2 regions of the Solibacillus sp. FSL W7-1472 genome follow, and region 1 is predicted to be linked to the other one. Evidence: riboswitches for the same ligand, from Rfam matches in the RefSeq annotation. Region 1 holds a riboswitch; the other holds the start of a gene.
The links. A riboswitch is a leader RNA that binds a small molecule or an ion and turns the genes downstream of it on or off. The one in region 1 is predicted to bind glycine.
Positions count from the first base shown of each region.

Region 2: it holds a riboswitch for glycine, as region 1 does, so the genes downstream of both, MKY07_RS08075 (amino acid permease) here and gcvT (glycine cleavage system aminomethyltransferase GcvT) in region 1, are expected to answer to the same signal.

Region 1 covers NZ_CP150208.1:2,407,808-2,423,542, forward strand. Annotated here, with positions in the region: gene MKY07_RS11975 (rhodanese-related sulfurtransferase) at 24-977, opposite strand; gene MKY07_RS11980 (VOC family protein) at 1,316-1,678, opposite strand; gene MKY07_RS11985 (2OG-Fe(II) oxygenase) at 1,987-2,622, shown strand; gene MKY07_RS11990 (DUF2071 domain-containing protein) at 2,678-3,454, shown strand; partial or broken gene MKY07_RS11995 (hypothetical protein) at 3,528-4,664, opposite strand; gene MKY07_RS12000 (restriction endonuclease) at 4,728-5,621, opposite strand; partial or broken gene MKY07_RS12005 (vitamin B12-dependent ribonucleotide reductase) at 5,865-7,295, opposite strand; gene MKY07_RS12010 (biotin/lipoate A/B protein ligase family protein) at 7,559-8,338, opposite strand; gene MKY07_RS12015 (rhodanese-like domain-containing protein) at 8,492-8,875, shown strand; gene gcvPB (aminomethyl-transferring glycine dehydrogenase subunit GcvPB) at 9,048-10,529, opposite strand; gene gcvPA (aminomethyl-transferring glycine dehydrogenase subunit GcvPA) at 10,522-11,868, opposite strand; gene gcvT (glycine cleavage system aminomethyltransferase GcvT) at 11,928-13,031, opposite strand; glycine riboswitch at 13,308-13,400, opposite strand; gene MKY07_RS12035 (shikimate kinase) at 13,512-14,039, opposite strand; gene comGF (competence type IV pilus minor pilin ComGF) at 14,349-14,804, opposite strand; gene MKY07_RS12045 (type II secretion system protein) at 14,801-15,094, opposite strand; gene comGC (competence type IV pilus major pilin ComGC) at 15,557-15,735, opposite strand, start outside.
Region 2 covers NZ_CP150208.1:1,646,028-1,661,762, forward strand. Annotated here, with positions in the region: gene MKY07_RS08015 (Ger(x)C family spore germination protein) at 1-258, shown strand, start outside; gene MKY07_RS08020 (endospore germination permease) at 351-1,463, shown strand; gene MKY07_RS08025 (aldo/keto reductase) at 1,643-2,449, shown strand; gene MKY07_RS08030 (2'-5' RNA ligase family protein) at 2,711-3,262, shown strand; gene MKY07_RS08035 (biotin carboxylase) at 3,389-3,868, opposite strand; gene MKY07_RS08040 (VOC family protein) at 4,035-4,430, shown strand; gene pgeF (peptidoglycan editing factor PgeF) at 4,514-5,275, opposite strand; gene MKY07_RS08050 (ATPase) at 5,364-5,792, shown strand; gene MKY07_RS08055 (reverse transcriptase-like protein) at 5,776-6,447, shown strand; gene MKY07_RS08060 (hypothetical protein) at 6,465-6,767, shown strand; gene aspA (aspartate ammonia-lyase) at 6,821-8,236, opposite strand; gene MKY07_RS08070 (dehydrogenase) at 8,449-8,973, shown strand; glycine riboswitch at 9,296-9,374, shown strand; gene MKY07_RS08075 (amino acid permease) at 9,635-10,972, shown strand; gene MKY07_RS08080 (hypothetical protein) at 11,014-11,187, opposite strand; gene MKY07_RS08085 (MFS transporter) at 11,184-12,392, opposite strand; gene MKY07_RS08090 (helix-turn-helix domain-containing protein) at 12,404-13,675, opposite strand; gene MKY07_RS08095 (GNAT family protein) at 13,890-14,441, shown strand; gene MKY07_RS08100 (ABC transporter ATP-binding protein) at 14,640-15,545, shown strand; gene MKY07_RS08105 (ABC transporter permease) at 15,532-15,735, shown strand, end outside.

The sequences.
Region 1 (15,735 bases):
TAAGAGATGCATTAAAAAATTTATTATACTGTCGCTTCAGCTTCTAATAATTCAATCGCTTGTTGTACTTGCTCTTCCGTTAAGTTATGACGGACGATATAGCGATTACGTTCATGTTTTGTACATTCGATTGTACAACCGCCTAAATGCTTCGCTTCGTTTTCCTCTGATGCAATGATTTGCTCATTGCATTCAGGGTTAGCACAATTAATATAGCGTTCACATGGTGTCCCATCAAAGTGATCACGCCCTACAATAACATGTTCCACCTGGTTAATCGGCACTGTCAGACGCTCATCGAATACGTACATTTGACCATCCCAAAGCTGACCTTTAGCAACTGGGTCTTTACCGTATGTTGCAACGCCTCCGTGCAATTGACCAACCTCTCCAAAACCTTCACGCTTCATCCAACCAGAGAATTTCTCACAGCGAATTCCACCTGTACAATAAGTTAAAACGTTTTTACCTTCAAATAATTCCCGGTTGTCACGTACCCATTGCGGAGTATCACGGAAGTTCTTTACTTCTGGACGAATTGCGCCACGGAAGTGACCGACATCATATTCATATGTGTTTCGTACATCTAGTACGACTGTGTTTCCATCTTGCATTTCTTCCAGGAATTGTTCCGGTGATAAATAGCGGCCCGTTAATTCATGCGGATTCACATCTTCTTCCAGACCTAAGTTTACAAGCTCCGGGCGTGGACGTACATGCATTTTTTTGAACGCATGGCCTTCTGCTGGATCAATTTTGAAAACAATCCCTTTAAACAATGGATGTGCTTCCATCATATCGATATAGCTTTGTGTTTGCTCAATCGTACCAGACACCGTACCGTTAATCCCTTCATGGGCTACTAAAATACGTCCTTTTAAACCAATTTCCTTACAAGCAGCTAAATGCTCTTCTGAAAAAGCAGCTGGATCTTCAATCGTTGTGTAATGATAATACAATAATACTTGATAATTCATTTTTTTCACCTATCATTCAATATATTTGCAGGATATACCTGATAGTTTAAAACTACCTTACAATGATACGCGATTTCCGATAAATTTACCATCATTAATTAGGCGGAGCTTATTAGAAATAATTAACTATTCTTTTCAATATTAGTATAATAGATGCAAAATGAATCAGAATGGAGAGATTTTAAATGGGCTTTTTCAGCTTTGCACTTCTAATCATCATTACTTTTACCGCTTTGGCAATTGAGAGGATTTTAAAAGATATACGAACTCAGAATAACGAAATCATTGAACTATTATCAAAAAGTGATGCGGATAAACAAGAGTGAAATTGCAATCGATTAAATGGGTTGGATCATCTCTACTCTATTTCCGAAAGGGTCTCTAAATTCAAACCGTTCATAATGAGGAATTGGTACTGAATCCAAGATCTCAATATCATGTTCCATCAATACTTTTTCCCAATAAGAAATATCTTCAACTTCGTAGGCAAGATGTGCTTTAGTTGTTAGCCGATTAAAGCCTTCTTCTGTCCCTACATGTACTTCCTGATTCCCTACTTGCAGCCAAAAGCCTCCTCGCCCTTGTAGTGCAGAAGGTTTTGAAATTTCATTTAGACCTAATACTTTGCAGTAAAACTCTTTCCCTGCTTCCTCAGTACCTAGTGGAATTGTTATTTGTGCATGATGTAATCCAACAATCATTTACATTCCTCCATTTCTTTCTCTTCTTCCATTATCTTACTTAAAATATGCCATAAATAAAATGTTAGGTTATTTATGTAAATCAATAATTTTTTCTTATCCTTCTTAACTGCTAATTTATTTTTTTACAAATACTAGAACTTAGGGATCAGGCATAAAATTTTTTTAATATATTCCTGCTACTTAAATACCATTAAATTGAATTAAATGGTATAATATGTATCGGAGTAGAAATACATTCTTTTCATCATATAAGGGTGAGAGTGTTTTTGTACTAACTTAGAAGCCATTGCGGAAGGATATAACATATGACAACAGAAGTTTCCATTTTACCTATTCAATCTGTTTATTCAATTGACAATCGAACAATAACAGCAGAAGTTCTGCATGAAGAACCGCTCATTGTAAAGTTTTTAAATGTTTTAAGTGATGAGGAATGTCAGAATTTAATCGATTGTGCTTCTTCGCGTTTGGAAAGATCCAAATTAGCAAAAAAAGAGATAAGTTCAATTCGTACGAGCAGTGGTATGTTTTTTGAGGAAAATGAAAATCCGCTTATTTCCGAAATTGAAAAACGGATTAGCAGCTTGATGCACCTTCCAATCGAACATGCTGAGGGTCTACAAGTTTTACATTATGAACCGGGCCAGGAATTTAAACCACATTTTGATTTTTTTGGTCCAAATCACCCTTCGAGCAGTAATAATCGCATTAGCACGTTAGTAGTCTACTTAAATGATGTGGAAGAAGGAGGCGTTACTACGTTTCCAAATCTAGGTATTGTAAATGTACCAAAGAAAGGTACAGCGGTTTACTTTGAATATTTCTACAATGATCAAAAATTAAATGAACTTACCCTTCATTCTGGTGAGCCAGTAATACATGGCGAAAAATGGGTTGCTACCCAATGGATGCGGAAAAAACAAATCCGCGAACGTTTTTAAGCCAAAATGAAGGAAATTATATAAAATACGATAGATGTGAAAGAAGTGACTTGCTATGGAGGAACTCCCAAACATTCAAGAAAACAAATGGGATGACAGCCATCGTCCTTGGCCGCTGCCAAATTTACCTTGGGGAATGAAGCAAACATGGAGCGATCTGTTATTCGCCCATTATCCTGTGAAATACGAGGTTTTACGGAAGTTAGTTCCAGAATCGCTGGAAGTAGATACTTATGAAGGTGTGTGCTGGGTTGGGGTTGTCCCTTTTCGTATGTCAGGTGTGAGGTTTCGAGGGTTGCCGCCAATTCCCGGTACCGCTACATTTCCGGAACTAAATGTGCGCACCTATGTGACGATTGATGGAAAACCCGGCGTATACTTTTTCAGTTTGGATGCGGATAATTGGCCGGCTGTAAAAGGTGCCCGCACATTTTTCCATTTACCGTATCACTATGCAAAGATGGATATTAAAAACTTTGGTGATACAGTACTGTTTGAAAGCAAAAGGCGCAATCGATCAGACATTGTATTCGCGGGCAGCTATAAACCCGTTTCCGCACCATTTATTGCGGTAAAAGGCTCCTTTGAGGAATGGATGACCGAGCGTTACTGCTTCTACACATTAAATGCTTCAGATCTCCCGGTACGCTGTGATATTTTGCACCACCCTTGGATTTTACAAAAAGTAGAAGGCGAAATTACCCTTAATACAACGCTGTCCAAGCAAGGGATTATTGTGGAAAGTGATCAGCCGATCCTGCATTTTTCAAAAAAAATTGACGTTCGTGCATGGCCATTAGTACATCCTGCTACTGGACGACTGCATTTTTAAATAAAGGGAAGATCGTCAACTTTTCCGAAAAGCAAAAACGCAACCCATATTATATGAGTTGCGTTTTTTTATTTTATAAACCGCATTTCAGCTGTGCACCACAGTTTGTACATGTGTTACACCCGCCCATTTCTTCTACCGTACCTTGACGGCAAACCGGGCATGTATTGCCAACTTCCGAACCGATTGTCACGTCTGTATCTGTTAATGGTTTAATTGTATCCACTAGCACAACTTGACGCTTCACTTGGTCTTCTGATTGTTTTAATTCTTCAAATTCCAATTGCTCATCTGAATTTGCCTCTTCAGCTTTTAATGTTAATACTTGTGTGTCACGGGAACCGTCAACATACACCGTACCACCTTTTGCACCGCCGCGGTATAGACGCTCGTACACTTTTTGCACTTGCTCTACTCCATAGCCTTTTGGCGCATTTACTGTTTTGGAAATAGATGAATCAATCCAGTTTTGAATAATACATTGAACATCTGCATGGGCTTCCGCAGAAAGCTCCATTGAAGATTTGAACCAGTCCGGTAAGTTATTTTCATCCACACCCGGGTTGGCATCTAAATATTCTTTTACGATTTCAGCTTTTACTTCAATAAACTTCCCTAGACGACCTGAACGGTAGTAAGTGAAGCTGAAGTAAGGTTCAAGCCCTGTTGCAACTCCGACCATTGTACCTGTAGATCCAGTTGGCGCCACCGTCAATAAATGTGAATTACGAATACCATTTGCCACAATATTTTCGCGAATATGCTGTGGCATTTTTTTCATGAAGCCTGTGTTAATAAATGCTTCACGCAAACGTGCTGTTTCTGCTTCTGTCTGTCCTTCAAGGAATGGGAAGCTGCCGCGCTCTGTAGCCAGTTCAACCGACTCTTCATACGCTGCAACCGCAATTGTCTTGAAGATTTCATCGACTAGCGCATTACCTTCTTCAGAACCGTACTCTTTTTCACAGTAAATCAATAAATCAGCAAGGCCCATTACACCCAGCCCAACTCGACGTTCACCAAGTGCCTGCTTTTTGTTCTCTTCCAGGAAGTACGGTGTTGCATCGATAACATTATCCTGCATACGTACGCCAACTTTGACCGTTTTGCGCAATGCATCAAAATCAACTGTTTTCGTTTCTTTGTTTGCAAACTTCGCCAAGTTAACGGCAGCCAAGTTACAAACGGAATATGGTGCTAATGGTTGTTCCAAAATTTTGTTACCCCCTAGGCTTTTTATCCTAAGGTTCTTACACTTGTCATTCGTGCAAGTTCAGCATACATTTTCATTGCAAATACTCTTCATAAACTTAAGTAACTCTTTTCTACCGCAATCTTTTCCAAAAATAGCTTTAGAAATAATTCTTAAATCTTTAATCCCATATTTCAATTCAATTTCTCTTAGTAGTGGATCTATCGTTGGCTTAATTTTATTAAAAGGTGCTTTCTCAACGATTTCATTATTTTTAATTGTCCAGGCGATAACATACTTTTTAATTTCTTGATGCAATAATAACTGCTTGTTTATTGATGCTTCTGTTGCTAATTTAATCGCTACAGATCCTGAACATGTTCTACTGCAATATTTTTGTATTGATGTTTCAAGTGTAATAAATGGTTTGTTACAATGTAAGCATTCTCTTTCAACCCTTGGAACTTTAATAAATCCTTTTTTCATACCACTTTTTTTCAAACCTTCAATCATTTTCAGTTTTGAGATACTATCAGTTTCCCACAACAACTTGGTATGTGCACCAATCTTCTTCTTAGTAGAATCATTATGCTTCATCTGATAATGTCCATTTAAAGCTCCAAATGCAGCTTTATTAATAGTTGTATGATCTGAGTTAATCCATTCTGTAATGACTGAGTTAAGTGAAAAAGGTAAGGGTTTATACAGTTCTAAAAGTTCTTTATATGAGATTACATCAACATCGTAGCCATACTGTTCACTAATAGTTTTCAAGTCAGTTTTTGCCTGTTCAATTGCTTTTTTATTTCTCGATTTTATTTCCACTATTTTCTTTATTGAATTATTTGGATTTAAGATAAAAAAATCTGGTTTATAAAGTTTATATCCTAAATTAAATACTTGTATTTCAAATTCCCATTTAATTTTATAAAAATCAAGATACTTTGCATAAGCATATTCATAGGAACTTCTCAAATATACATTTTTATAAAATCCAGCATAGCCTCTATTAGCTTAACTTCACCTCATAAATATATTTGAGTCAAAGATTTAATTTAGTTGCAATGTCGCGGTCTCGTGGATAGATTATATTCTCAAATGATGAGGTTCACTATCTATGCGTTGCCCCTGACGAACATTTTACAATTCGTCTTCGGTTCGGATTAGCATTTCAGCCTTCCCGCTTCATCCCGCGATGTTTAACGTGAGGCGAACTCCACCACACGGATTTGTCGCAACAACTTTCTGACCGTACGCTTTTGCGTTTGTCATGTCGTTTGCGTTATCAATGAAGAAGATACCAGGTTCTGCCGCATATGTTGCGCAGACATTGATTAAATTCCAAAGTTCTTTTGCTTTGATTGTACGATACGTACGAACTGGATAACCAAGTTTCTCCCATTCGCGAACATCGCCAACTTCATGCCACTTTTCGTTGTAATCCAGCATTTGTGCCGGAGTGTAGTTTTCTACATCCGGGAAGCGTAATTCGAAGTCCTGATCGTTTTCTACAGCATCCATAAACTCTTTCGTTAATGTAACCGAAATGTTTGCACCTGTCAGGAAATCCGGATTATGGACTGAATACGTTCCGCCATCGCGTAGCTTCGTTTCAGCGTCACGAATAATCGCTTCGTTAAATCCGCCGAAACCTTCAATATTTTTATAGTTCACAATACCTTGATACATCGCATCTTCCTGCTGTGTTAAAGGCTTGAATTTTAATTTTTCTTTTGCTAGACGAATAATTGATTCATCTGCTGTATTCTCGATCAGATAACGCAGAATACGCGGATTTTGCATTTTGGAAATGATAAACTCCACAATATCCGGATGCCAATCTGCCAGCATAATCATTTGAGCGCCGCGTCTCGATCCACCTTGCTCAACAAGATGTGTCAGCTTGGCAATATCATCAAGCCAGCTTACTGATCCGCTAGATTTACCGTTTACACCGCGCGCCAATGTGTTACGCGGGCGAAGTGTCGAACCGTTCGTACCAACACCACCGCCGCGGCTCATAATTTCCATTACCTGCTTACGGTGATCACTGATGCCTTCACGCGAATCAGCGACAAATGGCATTACATAACAGTTGAAGAAAGTTACTTCTGTTTCCGAACCTGCCCCATAAATTACACGGCCTGCAGGGATAAAATTCATTGACACAAGCTCTTCATAAAACTTTCCGAACCATTCTTTGCGCTTTTCTTCTGTTTTCTCAACTGAAGCTAAGCCTGTTGCATTACGTTTTGCAATTTGCTCATAAAAAATTTCGAGCGGCTTTTCAATAATATCCAATGAGCGTTCAATAATACCCGTCTCTTGTTCTTCGCCTTCCAATACATGACGGTAATCTTCATCAATTTTAATAAGAGCGGTATTCTTTTCCGGATTAATCGAATGAATAATGCCAAGTCCACGCGCCGGGAATTTCGGATCTTGTTTCACTGTCAAAACAACAAAATCCCCTGTTTTTAATGTTTTCTTTTCCGTATCTTTAAAAGAATAACGGTCAATCATAACAAGACGTGATACACCTTTATGCGTAATTTGCATATCCGGTGTAATCGGGTGCACTTGAGGAAATTGCTCAATATCTTGATTTAATTGATTGACTTGGATGGATTGTTCTAAAACACTTGCCACCGCGTAAGCCCCCCTTTGGACGATTTAATAATTTTAAGATTCCCTTCACGAATGTAAACTAAACACATTTTATACCATATATTGTGCTTATTTCTTAAATACCATTCTATATGTTGGGTTATATAATTACACTTAAAAAAGATTACAATAAATCTTTTTTTCAAACAAGGGGTTGATTTTTTTTAGTTTTTGTTAAATCCACCTATACCAACGTTTCGGGTATAAAAATTTTTTTATAAAAAATCAAAACACACGTTCGTAATCTATTTTTTGAAATTCCATTCATCTGTTAAATATTTATTTTGCATTAATTGTTCTACATATTGTGTTTGCTGCTCCGTTAATTCATAAGGAATCAGTTCTATATCCAAAGCTATCTCAAACCCTTTAGAAAATGCATTCACACATTGCTCGATTGTAAATGGCGTATCGACAAACTGATTCATCGCAACGGCTTTCTCGGGTAATTTTTTCCGCATTTTTTCTTTAGCTTCGGCTGTAGCAAAATTAAACACTGAAAGCAGCAGCTCTTCGTTCAGGTCCAATAAAATGGCTCCATGCTGCAAAATTACGCCTTTTTGACGTGTTTGTGCACTGCCCGCTACTTTTTTTCCTTCAACTACTAGCTCATACCAGCTTGGTGCATCAAAACAAACCGCGCTTTTCGGTTTCTTTAAATCATCCAGTTGTTCTTTCGTCTCCGGCACACTAAAATAAGCGTCCAACCCTAATAGACGGAACCCTTGTAAAATTCCTTCGCTAATGACACGGTACGCCTCTGTAACAGTCTCAGGCATATTCGGGTAGCTCTCTGTCACAATCACTGAATATGTAAGCTCCTGGTCATGTAAAACAGCACGTCCGCCTGTAGGACGACGAATGAAACCTAAATTTTGCTTTTTTACGGCTTCTAAATTAATATCTTTATGTACTTGCTGAAAATAACCGATTGATAATGTTGCAGGATTCCACTCGTAAAAACGAATAACCGGCGGGATTTCCCCTTGGCTATGCCAATCTAGTAACGCTTCATCTAATGCCATGTTATAGGCTGGGCTGCATGGCCCCGAATTTATAAAATACCATTGTTTTTTCACAATTTCTCGCCTCCACCAATTCATTTTAACAAACTCGCTCGACTAACTCTAGTTCATCTCTTATAATAGTAAGTACAGAAAGAAAGGGGCAATATCGCAGTGACAATTTTATATACGATACTAATAATTTTAGTAGTCATCGTTGCTTACGTAGTAATCAACTCTATGCGCTTAAAAAAATCCGTTACAAATTTAACACAGGAGCAATTTATCGAAGGCTACCGTAAAGCCCAATTAATCGATTTACGCGAACCTAAAGAATTTGAAGCAGGACATATTTTAGGTGCACGAAACATTCCGATGACGCAACTTAATACACGTCATAAAGAAATCCGACCAGACCTGCCTGTATACCTTTACTGCCAAAACTCTGGCCGTAGTGCACGAGCAGCGCTGACATTAAAGAAAAAAGGCTATAGCCAACTGTATCAGTTACAAGGCGGATTCAAAACTTGGACAGGTAAAGTTAAATCGAAAAACTAATCTTAAAAGTTCTCTACAGTGTAGAGGGCTTTTTAATTTTCACTCACCGGCAGTATCGTTCATAATTGTCTGTTTTTCAGTAGTTTCTTCTATTATATACTGACACGTTAGAAGTCTAACCTTATTCAAAGAAAAAAGGCCAGAAAACAGCTCTGACCTTTTTTGTCACAATTTATGAAATTGTGACTTCTTCTTTTTTAGTATAACGTAACACCGGTGTACGGGCAGCACGTGTTTCGTCTAAACGGCTGATTACTGTAGTATGCGGTGCTTCTTGAACGATCGATGGGTTATCGATTGTTTCTTGAGCAATTTGAATCATTGCATCACAGAATGCATCCAATGTTTCTTTCGATTCTGTTTCTGTTGGCTCGATCATAATCCCCTCTTCCACGTTTAACGGGAAGTAAACTGTTGGTGGATGGTAGCCAAAGTCAAGAAGGCGTTTTGCGATATCCAATGTACGAACACCTAATTTTTTCTGACGACGACCTGATAACACGAATTCGTGCTTACAGTGACGGTCATACGGTAAATCAAAGTGCTCTTCCAAGCGGCGCATCATATAGTTTGCATTTAATACAGCATATTCTGTTACAGCCTTTAAGCCATCCGGACCCATTGAACGGATATACGTATATGCACGGACATTAATGCCGAAGTTTCCGTAGTATGGTTTCACACGACCGATTGATTGTGGACGGTTATAGTCGAAGTGGAACGTGCCATCTTCTTTTTTCACTAATACCGGCTTAGGCAGGAATGGAATTAAATCCGCTTTTACTCCTACAGGACCTGAACCCGGACCACCGCCACCATGTGGACCTGTAAATGTTTTGTGTAAGTTTAGGTGAACACAGTCAAAGCCCATATCGCCAGGACGTGCTTTACTCATAACAGCGTTTAAGTTTGCGCCGTCATAGTAAACCTTACCGCCGACACCATGCACGATTTCAGCCATTTCTAAAATGTTTTCTTCAAATAAACCTAAAGTGTTCGGGTTTGTCAGCATTAATGCTGCTGTATCCGGACCGACAACACGGCGTAAATCTTCAAGATCCACTAAGCCGTCATCACCTGATTTAATTGTGATTGTTTCAAAGCCTGCAACTGTAGCAGAAGCCGGGTTTGTACCGTGCGCCGAATCCGGTACGATTACTTTGTTACGGTGACCTTCACCATTTGCCTCATGGAATGCACGGATCATCATTAATGCTGTCCATTCCCCATGTGCGCCTGCTGCTGGCTGTAATGTTACTTCATCCATACCTGTAATTTCCTGAAGGGATGTTTGAAGATCATATAATAATTCCATTGCACCTTGTACTGTTGACTCATCCTGTAATGGGTGAACATTGGCAAAACCAGCGTAACGTGCAACCGTTTCATTGATTTTCGGATTGTATTTCATCGTACATGAACCAAGCGGGTAGAACCCTGAGTCTACACCATGGTTACGGCGTGAAAGTGCTGTATAGTGACGCATAATATCTAATTCTGCAACTTCCGGCAGTTCAGCCGCTTCTTGACGTACTAACTCTTTTGGAAGCAGTTCTTCAAGATCAAAATCAGGAACATCCAATGGCTCTAAATTGTAGCCGACACGACCTGGTTTTGTAATTTCGAAAATGAGTGATTGGTTTTCGTTATGCATTGTAAGCCCCCATTTCTGCAACTAATTGCTCGATTTCTTCTTTTGTACGGATTTCCGTAACAGCAATGAGTGCATGATTTTCTAATTCAGGATAAACACGACCTAAGTCAAAACCGCCGATAATGCCTTTTTCGATTAATGCTTTGTTTAGCTCTGTCACATTATAATTTGTCTTAACGACGATTTCGTTGAAGTGTGCGCCTTGATAAACAACTTCAAAACCAGCTGCTTCAAAGGCATTTTTAGCAAAGCGTGTCTTCACGATATTTTGTTTTGCCATTTCCTGCATACCTTGTTTGCCAAGAGCTGTCATTGCTACTGAAGAAGCAAGTGCAAGTAATGCCTGGTTAGAACAAATATTAGATGTCGCTTTGTCGCGACGGATGTGCTGCTCACGCGCTTGTAATGTTAATACATAACCACGGCGACCCTCTTGGTCTACTGTTTCCCCAACAAGACGGCCAGGTACTTTACGCATTAATTTATTCGTTACCGCGAAATAGCCACAGTGTGGACCACCGAACGCTTCAGCAATTCCGAATACTTGTGCATCCCCAACTGTAATATCGGCACCTAATTTTCCTGGAGGTGTTAATACGCCAAGAGCTAACGGGTTAGCAGATACGATAAACAATCCTTTTGCATCGTGTGTAATATCTGCAAGCGGCTGTAAGTTTTCAATTTGACCAAAGAAGTTTGGATATTGAACAATAACACCGGCTGTTTGATCATCGATTAAGCCTTTTAATGCTTCGATGTCTGTCACACCGTCTTTTGCAGGAATAGTAACAACTTCAATTGATTGTCCTGTTGCATACATTTTCACAACATCGTGATATTCTGGATGGACAGTTCCTGAAACGAGTAATTTACCGCGACGTGTATGGCCTGCAGCAAGCATACCTGCTTCTGCCAATGCCGTACCGCCATCGTACATAGAAGAGTTTGCAATATCCATACCTGTCAGTTCCGCAATCATCGTTTGGAATTCAAAAATAGCTTGAAGTTCACCTTGAGAAATTTCCGGCTGATAAGGTGTGTAGGCTGTATAAAACTCTGAACGCGAAATAACGTGATCGACAATTACCGGTTTATAGTGATTGTAGACTCCTGCACCTAAAAATGAGACATTACTTGCTGTATCTTTATTTTTTGAAGCAAGTTGTGCCAGTTCTTTCATTAAAGCGGCTTCAGACTTTGCAGGTTTAATATTGTAGCTTCCTTGGAAGCGAACTTTTTCAGGAATATCCTCGAAAAGTTCATCAATTGTCGCAACCCCGATACGGTCTAACATTTCTTGTTTATCTTGTTCCGTCATTGGTAAATAACGATGTTTCATTGTTAACCCTCTTTTCAAAAGTTTTATCCCGCAATTAACGGGTAGATTGAAGTTTCACTTTATTTTGCACGCTTGTAAAATGGTGTTTCTACTACAACTGCTTTTGCTCTATTTTTTCGTACTTCGATTTCTAATTCAGTACCAACTTCCGTGAATTTTGCGTCAATTAAAGCTAAACCGATATTGCGCTTTGTCATTGGTGACTGAGTTCCTGTAGTTACAAAACCAATCTCTTCACCATCTTTAAATACTTTATAGCCATGACGGGGAATACCTTTATCAATCATTTCGATACCTACTGATTTACGTGTTAGGCCATGTTCTTTTTGGTCAATTAATGCTTGCTGACCGATAAACTGCGGATCTTTCGCCAATTTCACGGCAAAGCCAATCCCTGCTTCAAGTGGTGAAATTTCTTTTGAAATCTCTTGGCCATATAATGGCAGGCAAGCTTCAAAGCGAAGTGTATCACGAGCGCCTAAACCGGCTGCTACTACACCTTGGTCTTTTCCTGCTTCCAAAATTTTGTTCCACAAGTCAACAATCGCTGCTGGAGCTCCGTAAATTTCAAATCCGTCTTCTCCCGTATAACCTGAGCGCGAGACAAGAACCGAATGTCCGCCTACTTCTACATTGTCCTGGAATTTAAAATATTTGATTGCCGTTAAGTCTGTTGCTGTTAATGTTTGCAGAACTTCCTGAGATAAAGGTCCTTGCAAAGCGATTTGAGCGTAGTCATCTGACAAATTTGCCACTTTGACATCCCCTTCGACATGCTGCTGTAACCATTCGAAGTCCTTTTCAATATTCGCTGCATTGACACATAGTAAATAGCGATTATCTTCCAAACGGTATGTCAGTAAATCGTCAACAACACCGCCATCTTCATAGCAAAGTGCACTATATTGCGCGCCGCCAATTGCAATTTTCGAAATATCATTGGAAAGCATCTTTTGTAAATAAACAAGTGCATCCGGGCCTTCTACAATAATTTCCCCCATATGGGATACATCAAAAAGTCCTGCGCGGTTACGTACCGCATCATGCTCCTCTTTGATTGAAGAAAATTGTACTGGTAACTCCCAGCCGCCAAAATCAACTGTTTTTCCACCATACTTTGCATATTCGTCAAAAAGTGGTGTGCGCTTTAATTCATTTGTCATGTTCATTTCCTCCTTTAATTATGTAAGTTCGTTTTGCAATGCAAAGGGGAAAGCAACATTACACCTATCAAAAGTGTAAATCTATCTTTTTATTAGAATCATCAGAATATTAAAAGCCGATTTATCCACAAAAAAAAGACAGACGAATCCCCTTTAGCGAGATTCTCTGTCCTGGCACCTGAAAGTTACACCTGAATTTGATCCTCTATCACAATTTAGGCTTTCCCCTTTGGTGGCTGTTTGTAACAATAGCTATTACAGCACTCTCCAGAGTTGCGTCCAATACGAGTCTTTTTGCCTGAGAGATTCATAGCTTAGCTATTTGCTCCTTCGGCGACGTGACATCACGTTCTCTCCCCGTATCATCATCCGCGTTAGATTATTTACTTCATGTTATTGCTCTTCTTAGCAATATCCTAACATTGAATATAATGCAAACGCAATCTTTTTTTATTTTTATTCAAAATACGAACATTAAGTTTAATTATCATAAAATCGTTCGCCTTTAAGACGTTTCACTTGAAACCCGATGTACTCGACAATTTGTCTTAATGTTCTTCCGGCTGTGAGTACTTGTATATGGCCAGCTAGTCGATAACTCCTTCTGCGTTGGTGATACAGATTTTCCAATTCCTGTTCCGATGACGATTGAACAATGGGACGGTTTTTATCATTCCGAATCCGCATATAAATATCTTCAAATTTTGCATCAAGAAAAAATACGAGCCCTGTCTGGCGCATAATTCTCCTGTTTTCTTCATTGACGGCTACCCCACCGCCTGTAGCGATAATGCATGCTTCATCACGAAAATTCTTTAAAAATTCCGTCTCGATTTTTCGGAAGTGTGCTTCGCCGTATTTCTCAAAAATTTCAGGAATTGTCATACCCTGCTGACGTACAATTTCGTGATCCATATCGTAATACGGCATTTTCAAGAAAAAACTTAAACGTCTACCAATCGCACTTTTTCCGCAACCCATAAATCCTACTAAATAAATTTTACGCATGCTGTTCACCTTCTTCTAATTACGGACTACTTAATCAATTACACCTCTACCTATTCTTTCGTTTCCATTTTGCGTTTTAACACAAATATTTTTGTATCAAACAAAACCGCATGATGTGACATTTTTTCGACTTTGCAAAAAGAAGTCGAACTTTAAGGTAAATTTAGTATATTTATCGTAGCACGAACGTAAATAGATTCCAATGAATTATATACTTTTATTTGCGCAAAATATGCATTTGTATAGAAAACAGCAGCACCAGAAACGATGAACAATAAAAATACAGCCAGTAAAAATAATGCACCCTTCTCATTCTGGAGGCATTGGCAATACGAGATCTCTTTCTCGCTTTGTTCCATTTTTCATCACTACCCTCATATTCACTTCATTTTCAACAATCGTCAGTTCCCATTCCTTAACAAAAGGCAGCATAATCTCATTTCCCCCTTTATTCGACCTTTTACGCAAATGCTCTTCTGATTTATCAAAGACAAACAACCGCTCCTCGGGATCATTTATCATCTCCAGTTGCAGCATATTAGAATTGAGTACCCTACCAGATGCGGAATTCATATTGTATTGGTGAAGATCATAAACGAACAATTCCCAGTTCACCTCATCTTTCATCTTCTCAAGCTGTTGAAGATCCCGAACCCATATGAGGATCAGCAGGCTAATTGCGGTAAAAAGCACAAACACGGTTAACTGAAACAAGCTTTCCAGTAGTGTAAACCCCCGCTCACTTAATGTTTGCTTGAAATTCATACACAAAGTTCCTCATCTTTTTCATTGTTGTCATAACGGACGCATACTCGGTGTCCGTCGTAATTCCATTGAAACTGCATGCCATCAATTTGTTGTGTACCGGCTGATTGACCATACCTTTTATACTTCATCGCTCCTATATAAGCCACTTCCGCTGCATGGGCTTGTATTTTTTGTATGGCAATTTGCTGTTTCATATTAAACGTGAGCGGTATCATTGTCGACGAGAGGAAAAATAAAATGACGACTGCTAATAGTGTTTCTACAAGAGTTAGTCCTTCCTGGTTCATTAAAAACCTCCTTTTCCAAAATTCTGGCTTTCCCGATATTAATAGAATATTGATAGCTTTTATTCTCAAAATGATATGTCAGTCGTCCAAACGCCTGGACATTTCCTCTTGTATTAAATATCAGCCGGTTATTCGGAGTAGTTAAATACATATCTAGTGGCCGCGCTATTCTTTGATCGAAAACAATAGTAGAAGTATTGCGCTCTCTTACTTGAATCCGGTGACAATTAATAATTTCAAAGCTATGGTAGGTTCCGGTCTCAATGGATAGTAATTGTGTCATGCGTATTAACATCTCGTTTTGGCTCATCACTTGTTTTTCTGTATAATCCATTAACGGCTTTTGTGAAAAATACAGAATCGCTGAATTGACGACTAAAAAAATAAAGAGAACGATAAGCATTTCCAGTAGTGTAAAACCTTTTTCATCTGTTATCTGTGATTTAATTTTCTGCATCATCGTTACGTTTCGCTGTTCGCCGGTCCAACGACTTTTCCGTCCACAATTTTAATTTCAGTATTATCCGGACATCTTAAATCTTCTTCCACAATATAATCCTCTTCAATTAGATCTGTGACCGAAGACGGATATTCATTATGATTTAGTTTATATGCCTCTACCTGTCCTTGAAGCATCAAAA
Region 2 (15,735 bases), 760 kb from region 1:
CAGGAGCTTGAAAAAATTTATGAAAAAGAAGCGACAAGAATAATAAATGAGACAATCGATGTGCTACAAGAAGAATATCAATCAGACATATTTGGATTCGGTGAAGCTATTCATCGCTCCAATCCGGAAGAGTGGAATAAGATTAAAGAAAATTGGGACGAGGAATTTTCTGACTTAACAGTGAACGTTAAAGTAGATATGAAAATTCGCCTTACAGGGACGGTAAATAGTTCATTTTTAGAAAAGATTAAGAATTAATCGCTATGTGAAAACAATGGGAGCGCTTGAAGAAGTATTGCTAAAGAGTTGTTTGTTTAAAAGATCCCTCAGTGGAAGGCGGGTAACGCATGATGCAAAATATTAAAATAAATCCATACCAATTTATGGTTTTAGTTGTGTTGTTTTCAGTTGGTACAAGTATCTTAATTGTTCCGTCATTTTTAGCTTCCGAAACAAAACAAGATGCTTGGATTGTTGCAATACTCGGCACAGCAATTGGATTAATGGTAATATGGTTATTTTGCTTAATCGCACAATGGTTTCCGGACCTTACTTTTGTTCAAATGATGGAAAAGGTTCTGGGGCGCTGGCTAGGGAAAGCTGCATCTCTTTTATTTGTATTCATGTCTTTTGTCTATACCGCAATCCTACTATATTATTCAGGGACCTTTTTGAACACTCATTTAATGCCAAATACGCCAATGGTCGCTTTAAATATCCTTTTGGCTATTATTATTGTGATGGGTGTCCGTTTAGGATTAGAAACAATTGCACGTTCTGCTGAAGTATTAATTCTTATTTGCTTGATATTTTTTCTTTTTTTAGTATTTTTCATTTCTCCCCAAGTCAATTTTGATAACTTGCAACCCGTATTTGAAGCCGAACCTAAAAAAATTGTTCAAACATCCTTATCTTTTATAGAAGTAACTTCGGTCAATGCCATTGTGTTATTAATGATTTTTCCTGCCTTTATTAACACAGGCATTAAAGCTAAAAAGTTCTTTTTGATTGGGAACTTATTAGGTGGAATTGTCATTATTATTTTTACGTTTTTATGTGTAGCAGTATTAGGGGCTTATAATACTGGAATAGAGCTATATCCGGGCTATGCATTAGCTAAAAGGATTAACGTCGGTGAATTTATACAACGGATTGAGGCATTAATGGGCACACTTTGGATTATCGCACTTTATTATAAGGCAACCATTTATTTTTATGTTACTGTTTTAGGTTTCGCGCAAATATTCAATTTAAAGGATTATCGCCCGTTAACGATACCTTTTGGAATCATTGCGGTAGTCATTTCGATTGTAATTTTCCCGGATGTTATTTACCAGCAGCGTTGGAATACTACAATAGGTTTAATATTCTCCTATACAATTGGTATATTCTTACCTCTTTTACTGATAGTAGTGTATGCCATCCGAAGAAAACAATTAAGAAAAGTACCTGAAGAACCTTAAGTAGGAGAATTGATGCAGGCACATCACCAACAATTGAGCGCGCTTCCGACAGGGAACAGTGCTCCTTTTTATTTGAGTACGATTTAGGTCTACCGGATTGATTTCTGAAGATTCTATATTTTGTTATGATATACTTAATCAGTAAAATAATTTAAGAATAAAAGGGGAGTACCAAAAATATGGAATACATCACACTTAATAATGGAATAAAAATGCCGATTGTTGGTACAGGTACAAATACGTATGGTAAAGAAAATAAGGACTATAACGGAGCATTAACAGATGAAATTCCTGAGCTCGTAACAGCACTTGAGTTAGGATATCGATCAATAGATGCTGCGATTAGTTATAGAAACGAAGAGCTTGTAGGGGGAATATTAGCAGAAAGTTCAGTACCGAGAGAAGAGTTGTTCATTACAACGAAAATTCCGGCGAGAGAAGAATATGTTTCTTCAAAGGAGTCGACTCGAGCAGCAATCGATAACAGTCTAAAAAATTTCCAAACAGACTATTTGGACCTGCTTTTGATTCATGCACCAATCGAGGACAAGGAACAGCTTAAAAACACTTGGAAAGTTTTTGAAGAATATTACGAAGCAGGAAAACTGAAAGCAATTGGCGTTTCAAACTTTAGAAAAAATCATCTGGATGAATTGAATGAATTCGCGAAAGTGAAGCCAGCCGTTAATCAAATACAAATCAACTTAAAAGAAAAGAACGAAGACCTTCTTGCTTTATTACAAGACGAGGGCATTACACCTGTTGCATGGGGACCGATGAAAACTGAAGCGCATCAACAAGAATTGTTGGATGAAATCGGTAAAGCCTATGATAAATCGGGTGCACAAGTTTTATTGAAATACCAAATCCAGCGCGGTGTTGTCGTTATTCCGAAATCACACAACCGTGTGAATCAGGCAGCAAATCTGGATCTATTTGATTTCGAATTAACTGCAGCAGATGTCGAAAAAATTGAAAACCTTTAGTTAGTCACTATGACTTTGGACCATTTGAATAAGCGTCTCCTATTTTGGAGACGCTTATTCAATTTCTACCTTTGTTAACAGGCCACTTATCAAAAAACAAGCACCTATGAAAAACATGGCAATAAATAGTATGACCATCACCTACATTACATATCAGATAAAATTTAAAAGATCGGACGTGATGAATGGTTTACATTCTTATTAAACAGCCTTAAATTGATTGAAATGGAGGCTGTTTAAATAAAAATAATAGGAGTGAAGATGAAAGTGGAGTATTTTATAGGTATTGTCCCACCAGAAGAATATTTAGAAAGAATTGTCCATTTTCAAAGTAATTGGATTAAACATTCAAATGTAGAACCACACATAACTTTGAAAGCTCAAGGAGGACTAACTCCAGATAAGAAATGGATAGGAAAAGTACAAAAAGTGTGTAATACTTTCAAACCTTTTCAAGTGTCATTAGATCAACCAAATTTTTTTGGAGATAACATTTTATATTTGAGCGTTAATTCAAGTCATTTGCATAAATTGCATCAAGAAATAGTGCATGAGATTTCACCGTCAGAAGACCTAATAAAACAGTATTTTGAACTTGATGCGTTTGTACCTCACATAACATTGGGGAAAGAACAGTACGGTGATTACATTTCTGCTGGACTCTCTAAAAAAGCACTAATGGAAATGGAGAAATTAGCAGTTAAAGAATTGACACCATATCCCGATTTTGAAGTGAATTTTATTAGAGTTTATGAACTAAACATTGAAAAGCAAAGATATGAAAAATATTTAGATATTTCTTTAAGCAAATGATTTCGATAAAATGAGGTCATTTTTATGCCTTCTAAGCACTTCAACATACGTTAAAGGCAATATGGGGAGAGAAAAAGATTATTGAATACCTTTACTCGAACTATATTATTGATTAGATTTCTATAATTAGAGAGTCACTTTTTCCAATTCTATATAATAATCCGGTAAATCCGACTCTTTTATTTTATGCCATATACCGACAGGAGGGTCTAAGCTTTCAATGTGTAAATAATAATTGCCCCACCTAGTTTTATGTATGCTAAAGTCAAATGGGATGCCATTTCCTGCAACTGCTGTCTGTGTAACTATTTTTTTAGCATTTTCAGGTTCTGGTACTTCAAAAGCGGATACTGTTGTATTGTTTATTAATTCGGTTATTTTGTCTCGGTCTTCATTTTTTAATATAATTTCCACCTTATCCTTGTCAGATTCTGAGTAAATAGATAATGTTCGGATTCCATACCATCTATAATCTGGTTCAATGTACATTGCTTCAGGCATAACTTTAGTTTGCATGTTTATGTATATAGAAATTCCTATTATGATTAATGCAATAAATGAAAGTAAGCGCCAATTGTTTTTAAAAGTTTCATTTAAAACCTCCACACTGAATTGATTATATTAATTGAAGATTTACCAAATATAGGTGTTCATATAGCTATAGTAAACGAATTTTAAAGTTTTTTATAGTATACATTGAGTCACATACAAAAACGTATCTAATCTAAAATATCGATTAGGATTATTTGGTAGATAGAAAGGAAGGCATCCATTGTCAAAAGGGCTTATTCATCATATCGAATTATATGTTTCAGATTTAAAAACTTCCATTAACTTTTGGGGATGGTTGTTAGAAGAAATGGGATATGAATCTTATCAATCGTGGGAAAGTGGACAGAGTTGGAAAATCGGAGAGACCTATATCGTTTTCGTGCAAGCAGAAGAACGGTTTATGGATATTCCTTATCATAGATGCCGGGTAGGTCTAAATCATTTGGCTTTCCATGCAAGTTCGCGTCAACAAGTAGATGAGATGACAAGAAAGTTAGCAAGTAAAGGTGTTAATATCCTTTATACTGATAAACATCCCTATGCAGGAGGGGAAAATTATTACGCTGTTTTTTTTGAAGATCCGGATAGAATCAAGGTTGAACTTGTAGCACCATGATTATGCCGCCGGTTTTAGACTCATGAAAAAAGGAATACCTACTGAATGTTAGGTATTCCTTTTCTCACACTTATTAACGAAATCTATTCTTTTCGCATAATAAAGCTCAAGTGCCTGCCGGTTGAGCGGTCTTGGCGATGGGAGAATCCGTCCTCATTCAAAAATGTGCACATTCGGTCAATAGAAATGTTTTCTTCAGGCACACCTGCAAGCATGCACTGTGTTTTCACGGTCAACTGGTTGTCGATATGGAATTTGCTCGTTTCTTCATTCCAGTACATAAATTCGTCCGCATAGCCGAGTGCTTTGAATTTTTCCTGAACATCGGCATCCACTTCAAATTTCTCTTGGCTGATTGCTGGCCCGATCATTACTTTCAAATCACGTAAATCGCAATTTTCCTCTTGTTGTAAATGTTGAAGCAACTTTAATGTAATTTCTTTAATCGTCCCTTGCCATCCAGAGTGCACAGCCCCGATGACATTTGTTTTTTCATTATAAAATAAGACCGGTACACAATCTGCGGTAAAGCTTGAGATCACAACGTTCGGTTCGTAAGTATACAATGCGTCGGTATCATGAACAGCAGTTGTATTGTCGGTTGCTCCTTTGCCGATTTCCGATTTTTCCACACGGAAGAAGTTGGCACTATGTGTTTGATTGGCGCATACAAACTCTGATAATTCGGTTTGCAGCAGTGAGGCAAGCTGTTGGCGGTTTTCGATAATATCAGCTTCGTTTTTGCAAACATGGAGTGCCATATTGTTGTCCTCGGCTAATGCTGGATCTTTTAATGTAATGCCTAGTACGCGTTTTTCATTATTTTCATAAAATTTTACCTTCATTTTATCACCCCCTGTACTATACCCGTAAATGCAAATTTTGTATAGGCAAATAGTGTTTGGTATAATGATTGGAAATAGGGGGAATGTGATGAAGAGTTGGCAAATCATTTTAACCGGTTTTTTACCTTATGTCATGGCGGTCATGGTTTTTATTGCATTTTCATTGCCTTATATAAATGAATCGATCACATTCGGTACGGCCATGTCCATAATTATTTATGTTTTGCCGATTTATTTTTTTGTCGTGATTCCCTGGTATTATGTGCTGTACTTCATGCGTAAAAATTACAGCAAACGGGCACTTTACTTAACAAGCTTTATTTTTAGTATTCTGCAGCCAATCGTATTCGGATACTTTATGAAAGCACCGGTCGGCAGCGCGTATTTTTTATTTTTTGTATCACCACCGTTTATAGTTGGCATAATGGTTAGTACATTGTGTATTAACTGGTTTTATAAAGAAGATTTGAAGCAGACGACAAATGGAAGGGGAGAGCCGATTGGAATTGACGATTGAATGGCAATATATCACAAAGGCTAAGCAGGAAATTACATGGCGAAGTGAGGCAATTCCTGCAGCGCATGCCTATACGCTCGTACTGGATATGGAAAACACGGGCCGTACAAAAAATATTGTGATGACAGATGAACATGACAGTACATGGACTTTAAAAGAGCTAAAAAAATATTTGAAATCTCTCGAAACAGAACCTACCGAAGTGGAAGTCTATTTTGATGGCGGTTTTAATAGAGAAGAAAAGCTGGCCGGTTTAGGGATAGTCGTCTATTATAAACAGAACGGAAAAAACTATCGCTTGCGGACGAATCAGCTGGCGGAGTATTTAACATCAAACAATGAAGCGGAATATGCGGCACTGAATCTTGCTGTAGAGCAGCTTGAGGAGATGGGCGTGCATCACCAAAAAATAAAGATTTACGGTGATTCGCAAGTCGTCATTAATGAAATGAACGGCGAATGGGGCGTAACGGATAGTGTTCTGTCAACGTGGGCAGATAAAATCGATGCGAAGCTTCAGAAGCTTGGCATTCGTCCGGTATATCAACATATTGACCGCAAACTAAACAGTGAAGCAGATCAGCTCGCGAATCAGGCACTACTGGAAGTTGAAATCTACGCGGATATTGATATACGAAAGAGTAAGAAAAGATAATTGAAGGGGGATCATTCATGATACGTTCTGTTGGCACAGGGAGTTCAAGTTTAAATAACCAGACACGTCCCCGAAATTTACAGCAACAAACAACAGCTTTCCCGAAAATCGGGGAAGAACAAGGTGTCACACGAGAGCAGGAAAAACTGCGTACAGGTGAGCCCGAAAAAGGGCCGATGATGGTCGGTGTCAAACCGAAAGCACAGCTGAAATCCATTTTTGATGAGCCAAATGGAGTCGTGAAGCTAAATGCGGACGGCGATAAATTGGAAGTTAGCAAGCGTGCGATTTCACTCGCAAAAGAAGTGCTCTATATTTAATGAAAAAGCTCCGCAGGGAAAATATCCCGGCGGAGCTTTCGTTTTAGCTATTATTATTGTTTTTCAAATGCACGTTCACCAGCAATACCGGGTTGCGTTAATTCGAATGGATTTAAGATAATATCAAGCTGCTCAAGTGTGAAATAATTGTACATTAAGCAAAGTTCGCGTACAGATTTGCCGCTATGCAGTGCTTCACGCGCAATTTGACTTGAACGCTCATACCCTAAATGTGGAGCCAGTGCAGTAATAACACCGATTGAACGCTCAACAAAATCATGCAGACGCGCTTCATTCGCTTCGATATGGTCCAGGCAGTATTTTGTAAATACTGTGAAACCGTTCGTCATAATTTCAATCGACTGAAGCAGATTAAATACTAGAACCGGTTCCATTACGTTAAGCTCAAATTGACCTGCTTCTGATGCAAGTGAGATTGTTACGTCGTTACCGATCACTTGGAAAGCAATTTGGTTAATTACTTCCGGCATAACCGGGTTTACTTTACCTGGCATAATAGAAGAACCTGGCTGGCGTTCCGGTAAGCGAATTTCTGCAAATCCGGCTTTTGGACCTGATGCCATTAAGCGTAAGTCATTACAGATTTTCGACATATTCATCATAGCGATTTTTAGCATTGATGATACTTCTGCATACGTATCGGTATTTTGTGTACCGTCGATTAAATTGTCTACTTTAATGAACGGGAAGCCACTGTAAACCGCAATGTTTTCCACAGCTAATTTCATATATTCTGGATCTGCATTTAAGCCTGTACCGATTGCAGTTGCGCCAATATTGATTTGCAGCATTGTCTGCTGCGCTTTTTTGATGCGAGCAATATCACGAGAAACAACGGCAGCGTAGGCACCAAATTCCTGACCTAAACGAACGGGTACAGCATCTTGTAAATGCGTACGTCCCATTTTAACGATTGAATCGAATTCTACTGATTTTTTGATAAAGCTATCACGCATCATTTCCATTGCAATAATTAGATTATCTAATGTAGAAACTGTTGCGATATGGATAGCCGATGGGAATGCATCATTTGTTGACTGCGCCATATTGACATGGCTGTTAGGACTAATGATTGAATAAGTACCTTTTTCTTCCCCTAAAATTTCCAGTGCACGGTTAGCAATTACTTCATTGGCATTCATGTTCATTGAAGTGCCTGCTCCGCCCTGAATTGGATCTACAACAAACTGGTCATGTAATAGTCCTGAAATAATGTCATCGGATGCTTGTGCAATTGCATTGGCAATTACCGGATCCAATTTACCGATAGCGGCATTTGCAAGTGCCGAACTTTTCTTTACGATGGCAAATGCACGAATTAATTCAGGGTGCATTGTCATTTTAGTAATCGGGAAATTTTCTAATGCACGAGTTGTTTGAACGCCGTAATAAACGTCCTTTGGGATTTCTAATGTGCCTAAAAAGTCTTTTTCAATACGTGTACTCATTTGTACAAACCCTCCAAGAGAATGGTGTAATAGTTGGATAAACAACTACATTATACGCCATTTTATGATAAAAGCTTACTTGCTGAATTATTAGTTTATTTAACATAATCTTGTAAGTTTAAATTAACCAATAGTAACAGATAAAATGTGGGAAAATCGAAACTTTTTTATTTTTCATCCGACTAATTATGTAAGAAACGAGGTGATGGACATTGAAAAAATGTTTTAGTTGCATGCTTGTCATGGGACTGATCTTTCTACTTGCAGCATGTAATACGAAAGAGCAAGCAACCTCATCCAATTCGACCAACCCTGTTCAGGAAGAAAATCAAGTTGAATATGAATTACTGTTTCAATTAGATTCGATTCCCCCTGAAGTTGGTACGAGTATTTCAATCGTGCAGGATGAAAAGCTTTATACGACGTGGGCCGATATTTTTGGTTTTGAATCGATTCCGCCCATCGATTTTGAAACAGAAGAAGTGCTGTTTGTCACAGGGTATTCAGATGGCTGTGGAAGAGAAATTGAAAAAATCGAAAAAGACGGGGATACATTGGTTATTACTTTAAATTACCCTGAAAATATTCGCGAGAAAGACATCGCCTGCACAGACATTGCTTTAGACAATACGTATGTTGTCAAAATGAAAAAGTCAAACACAACAAAAGGTAAGCTGATCGATATCAATCGAACAACATACGAAGAAGATTCAACAGTACAGGAAAAACTGCAGTAAACGAAAACAGAATTACGAGGGGCTACCAATTCCTCTATATGAAATATTACACTGAAAATATTGAATTTTCGGTGTAATATTTTTTTAGTCATGAATTTTCTGCAAGATGAAAACATTATGTTGGGAATAAGGTTAAATTGCTATTTACATAATAACTGACTACGATTATCCATTGTAAGGCGGGCATAAAATTGATAGTATGATTATCGTACAATAATAGTATTGAACGCGAGCTATAGGAAACTGGAAGATGCCAGATGACCTATAGGCAACTAATTGCATACATATCAAGCGTTGATCGTCGTGGATAAAACTACTGGCGGGAGCAGTTTCTGGAGAGAGCGCGTATACCGCGTCGCCGAAGGGTTCATAATCTCAGGCAAAAGGACAGAAGAGTAATGAGAGACGCTTTTCCTTAAAAATTGGTGTATGTAGCATCCACTGTTTGAAAAAGAAAAGCCCTCGATAGATGTCACAGATTTTTTGGAATCTGGACGCGATTTCGCAGAGGCGAGATCGATTATTCTTAGACACAGGGACTGGCACATAATCAGTCCCTGTTTTAATTTTCCAGAAAAAATTACTTGATGGACCGCGGTGAAGTACTTATTATTTTGCGCTGTGTAAACAGACAAAATACTTATCCTTTGGAGGAATCGTTTTGGAACAACAAGAATTAAAGCGCGATCTGAAAAATCGACACGTTCAGTTAATAGCGATTGGAGGAACAATCGGAACGGGGTTGTTTTTAGGGTCAGGTAAAGCGATCTCACTTGCAGGACCTTCTATTATCTTTGCATATTTAATCGTTGGTATCGCACTATTTTTCGTCATGCGTGCACTTGGCGAAATGCTTTTATCAAAAGGCGGCTATGCATCGTTTACCGAGTTCGCCACTGAATATTTAGGGGATTGGGCAGGCTATATTACCGGCTGGACATACTGGTTCTGCTGGGTTATGACGGCAATGGCGGATATAATCGCTGTCGGTATGTACACGCAATACTGGTTCGACATCCCGCAATGGGTACCGGCTATCGCATGTTTAGTAGTTTTACTAATTTTGAATTTATTGACGGTCAAACTGTTCGGAGAGCTGGAGTTTTGGTTTGCGTTGATTAAAATCATCACAATTGTTGCATTGATTGCAATTGGAATTATATTGTTGATCATTGGTTTTGAAACAGATACAGGCAAAGTTGCCGTATCGAACCTATGGGAGCACGGAGGGTTATTCCCGAATGGGGCATTTGGATTCTTAATGGCGTTCCAGATGGTTGTCTTTGCATTCGTTGGGGTTGAATTAGTAGGGGTAGCTGCTGCTGAAACGGCAAACCCTAAAAAGAATATCCCATCTGCAATCAATAAAATTCCCGTACGTATTCTGCTGTTTTATGTAGGGGCATTATTCGTCATTTTAACCATCAATCCTTGGGATACATTAAGCGCTGCAAGTTCACCATTCGTTCAGGTTTTCGCATTGGTGGGTATTCCGATTGCAGCAGGTTTAATTAACTTTGTTGTGCTGACATCAGCTGCTTCTGCAGGGAATAGCGGGATGTTCTCAACGAGCCGTATGCTGTACAGTTTAAGTAATAATAAACAAGCACCAAAAGCATACGGTAAATTAAACAAAAATGCGGTGCCGCAAAATGGTCTGATATTTTCTGCGGTCGTAGTTTCGATTGGGGCATTGCTTAGCTACTTCATGCCGGACGATGCATTCAGTATCGTGACAACAATTAGTGCGATTTGTTTTATTTGGGTTTGGAGCATTATTCTGATTTCGCATATCATTTACAAAAAGCGTCATCCGGAATTACATAAAACTTCAGTTTTCAAAGCGCCATTAACACCATTCATCAACTATTTAGTATTGGCATTCTTCTTATTTTTACTAGTCATTATGGGTATTTCCGAATCAACGAGAACATCTCTGCTGTTAACACCGATATGGTTTATACTGCTGTTTGTTCTTTATAAGGTTCGAAAAAAATAACAGTAAACCGGGTTTCCATCGAGGAAGCCCGGTTTTTTCTATTAGTTTATTTTCCGCAAAAATTGGCTTCTTGCTTCTGAGAAGATTTTATTGTCACATGAATCACAGGAAAATTTCCCCTGCATATTCCGTTTGTAATTCCGGTATTTTACCGTTCCTTCTATTAATAAAAATGGTTTTTTACAGCAGTAGCAAATTGTTTCATACGTAATCATGTTAGCTCCTCCTTTACAAAAAGTGATTTATTGTGTAACAGGTGGAAATAGACGATACATGCGATGACAGCGCCGATAAAGGCAAAGAGGCTAGTTGTCAGCTGAATTGTATAGATTTCCGCCAAATATCCAATGATCAAGGTTAAGGTAATTTGCATTACGCTTTCTATCAGGCCAAGCGAACTGCCGAACCGTCCCATCAATTCGGTCGGAATAGTCTGCTGGTAAAAGGTCGCGTAGCCCGCATTGCTGAATGCCATAAACAGTCCGAGCAATATGAAAGCAGCGACCGCAATCGTCAAATTAGGCGAGAAATAAAATGTGAAATAGGATAGTAACGTACATGTAAACCCGATGCCAATGTATGAGACGAGTGACAGACTATTGACGAATCGGGCAGCCAAATAGCCGCCGACAATGGCACCGATTCCCGTGATACCTACAATGATTCCGTAAACTGAATCCGTTACTTGATGAAAATCCTTCAAAAACGACATTTCCTGAGAATCAAGCGAATAGCAGATCATTAAAGCTGTTGAATATAAAATAAAGAACTTCAGTACCGCTTTTCGTTGCGAAATGAAAGTCCAGACGATTGAAAAATCTTCACGGATGACAGCGGGTGTCAGTACAGTAGCGGTACCTGCCGATTTCTGCTCAACATTCGGCAATAAAAACATCATGAACGCACTGAACAGCAGCATGACACCATTCACCCACATTGCCGCAGCAGTACTGCTTATGGCGATAATGGCACCGCTTAAAGCAGGTCCAATCATAAAGCTTCCCGAGCCTAACATGCTGTTGATCGCATTAAACCGAAGACGATCATTTGGCAATACAAGTTTTGTAATCATAAATGTGCTGCTCGGATTGGCAAAACAGACGGCGACATTTGCCAAAAAGATAAAACTGTATATAAGCCAAATTTCCGAAAGCAGCGGCATCAAACACACAAGACCTGCGCGGAAAACATCACAAATAATTAAGATGGTTCTTTTATTGGCTCTGTCTACGATCGAGCCTGCAAAAAAACTGCACATAATGCGGGCAATCGGACCAATGATATAGATACCCGCAACCGCAGCCGGGGATTCAGTCAAATGCCAAACCGTTAAATTGAGAGCGATCAAGTAAATCCAGCTGCCCAATTTTGATGCGCCAAACCCAAACCATAAATAGAAATATTCTTTACGTAACTTCATCTCATCACCCCTTAGCTGCTCATTCGTTGACGAACTTTTTCACTCGCTTCCAATGCCTGCCTGTAGCAATTACTTGCCTGTTTATAGGCGTGGAGCTGCTCATAAAACTGTCCCCATAATGGAGCATAGAACAGAATTAGCGAATAATACTGCTGTTCATCGAAATGGGTAAAAGCTTCATCCTCCAGTAATTTCAATCCGCGGATCGTATGTGCTGTATCAACCGCATACTGCAATAACCTCCGCTGATAAATATGATGAGGGACAGTAAACCGAATTTCTTCATAGCGATTAAAGAGTATTTCCAACTGCTCGAAATCCTTTTGTACAAAGCATGTACGCATCCAGTTGATCGCCGAATGCAAGTCTTCGTCGTATTGATTCGCCAGTTCATAATGTTTAGACGCTTCCGGGAAATTTTCCTGGCATTCAAAACAGTAGGCTATGTTGTTATGCAGTGAGCTCCATTGCACCGGTGTTTGGATGGACTGGACATTTGACAGTAATTCAAGTCCTGCTTCAAACTCCTGAATAGCTTCACGGAATCGGTGCAAATCATTAAAAATTACACCTTTCATTGAGTAAAGTTTCAACTGAAACAAAGGTTTATACTGGTGGATAAAAAATTGCTGTGCCAGTTCAATATGTTCAAGCGCTTTGTGCAACTTGTAGCTTCGGTGATTCGCAAAAGCGATATGATAATGGTAGTTAGCCAGCTCAAACGGGTGGGCATTCGATAAATATTGCGCAAATTGATTTTCCGCTTCTTTAAGGGATAACTGTTCAAATTCGTGAAAAGAAAGATGGCCGAACGCCGTAATCGCTACGAATAGCTGCGTGATCCGATCTTTTTTCCAGCTGACGAGCGGCTCGACTTCATTGAGTATTGTTCTTGCATCATCATCATCTTTTATTGAGTACAGGAAACGTGCATATACAAGCTTTGCCATCAGCTGCTGTTCAAAAGGCTGCTCATCGTTTTGGATATCGGTCAATTGTTTAATTTCATCGGATGTTAGCTCGGCATTTAATAATAGTTTTTCGTATAGCTGCTCCAAAAAAGCGGTTTGGTTTTTCAATTGTTGTTCGAGCTGGTTGAAATCGATGCCTAAGTTTTCAAACAGCTGCGCATAAATCGAATGTTCTGCTATAACAAGTCCGTTCTCAATTCGGCTTAAATAGGAAGGGGTACAGATGCCGAATGCCACGTCATCTTGTTTCCGCTTCTTTTTTTGACGATAATATTTTAATAGCTTTCCCCAAGCATGTTCATTGTTTTCCATAAAAACACCTCATAGTTAGTTTACCAAAATACAAACCGGGAATATTGCGAATTTTCTTTAAAAAAAGCACAATTAACGCTGTGAAAATGGTAAACTTACACAAATCATTAAAGGATTAGATATTTTAATTGCATATTCTGAAATAGCTCTATATGATAAGAAAATAAAAAAGGGTTTATTGTTTTAAATGGGAGCTTAGATTGGAGAGATAGTAATGTTCTTTTACGAAGTAGATAATGAAATTCAATTAAAATTGATTACACAAAATGATGCAGAAGAAATCTTTGCTTTCATTGACCGTTCACGCGATTATTTACGCGAATGGCTTGGGTGGGTAGATAATACAAAAACTGTCGAAGATACACGCGATTTTGCCGCAATGAATTTATCAAAATTTGCAAAGCGTGAAGGTCTCGATACAGCGATTTTTTATAAAGGACAATTTGTCGGGAAAGTATCGATTAATACAATTAACTGGTCTCTGAAAAAATGTGAGATCGGCTATTTTTTAGATGAAGAATTCCAAGGTGAAGGGATTATGACACGCGCTGTAAAAGGCATCATTGATATTGCCTTCAATGAATATAAGCTTGGGAAAGTCGAAATTCATGCAGCCGTCAACAATACGAAAAGCCGTCATATTGCGGAGCGACTAGGCTTTATGCATGAAGGGACAATCCGTCAGGCAGAGTGGCTGTACAATCATTATGTCGATCATGCGGTGTATGGTTTGTTAAAAGACGAATGGGTAGGAGAATATAAATAACTGTTTTTGGCCTCATCAGAAGTAACTGATGAGGTTTTTTGTCGGAAAAATTATAAATAATGAAACTTTTTCCATACTCATCAAGTATAGTAATTAGAATCTATTACATGTGAAGTCATTAATGCCAATACATAAAACATTTAGGCACACGAAAAAGTGCTTGTAATAGAAGAAAAAGCAGAAAGCAGGTGTGGACAATTGTCACAGCCAATTGTGGAAATTAAAAATCTGAATAAAACGATTAAAGGCAAACACATTATTAAAGATTTGAATCTCGACTTTTATCCAGGTCAAATAACGGGCTTTTTAGGTCCGAACGGGGCGGGTAAAACGACGACGATCCGTATGATGACGGGGTTAATGTATCCTTCAAAAGGAGAAGTAATCATCGATGGGAAACAGCTGTCGACAAATTATGAAGAAGCGATCAGTAATATCGGTGTAATCGTTGAAAACCCGGAAATGTACAAATATATGTCAGGGTACAAAAACTTGCAGCACTTTGCCCGTATGCATAAAGGGGTAACAAAACAGCGTATTGATGAAGTCGTAGCACAAGTGGGTCTGCAAAATCGTATTCATGAAAAAGTAAAAACGTATTCGTTAGGGATGCGTCAACGTCTCGGACTGGCACAGGCGATGCTGCATCGTCCAAAGTTTCTGATTTTGGATGAGCCGACGAATGGTCTGGATCCGGCCGGTATCCGTGAATTCCGTATGTACTTACGCAAAATTGCGGAAGAGGATAATGTGGCAATCGTTGTATCGAGCCACCTTTTATCGGAAATCGAGTTAATGGTAGATCGTATTGCGATTATCCAAAATGGCGAGCTGATTGATATTCGCGAACTACAACATGTTGCGGCAGCACAATATTATATTGAAGTCGGACAGCCGGACCAGCTTCAGGCAATGTTCGAAGAGCCGTTAACAAAAGAAAACGGCGGCTATGTAGTGAATCTGACAAAAGAAGAAGTGCCTGCGCTTGTTCGTAAATTCGTTGAATCCGGTATCGATCTTTATACGATCCAGCCGATTCAAAAACGTCTTGAAGATCAATTTATCGAGATGACAGGTGGAGGTGCTATCGATGCAATACGTTAAAAATGAATGGATCAAAATGTGGTCGCAAAAAAATGCTTGGATTATGTGCGGGCTTTTAATCATGTTAATCGTATTTGTGGCTGGTATGAACAAATATTATGATGTGGATTCAAGTACTAAAGAGGCGCGCATAGCAGCAAACGAAGAAATGATGGCGTATCCGAAAGAAATGCTTGCTTCGGAAGATATA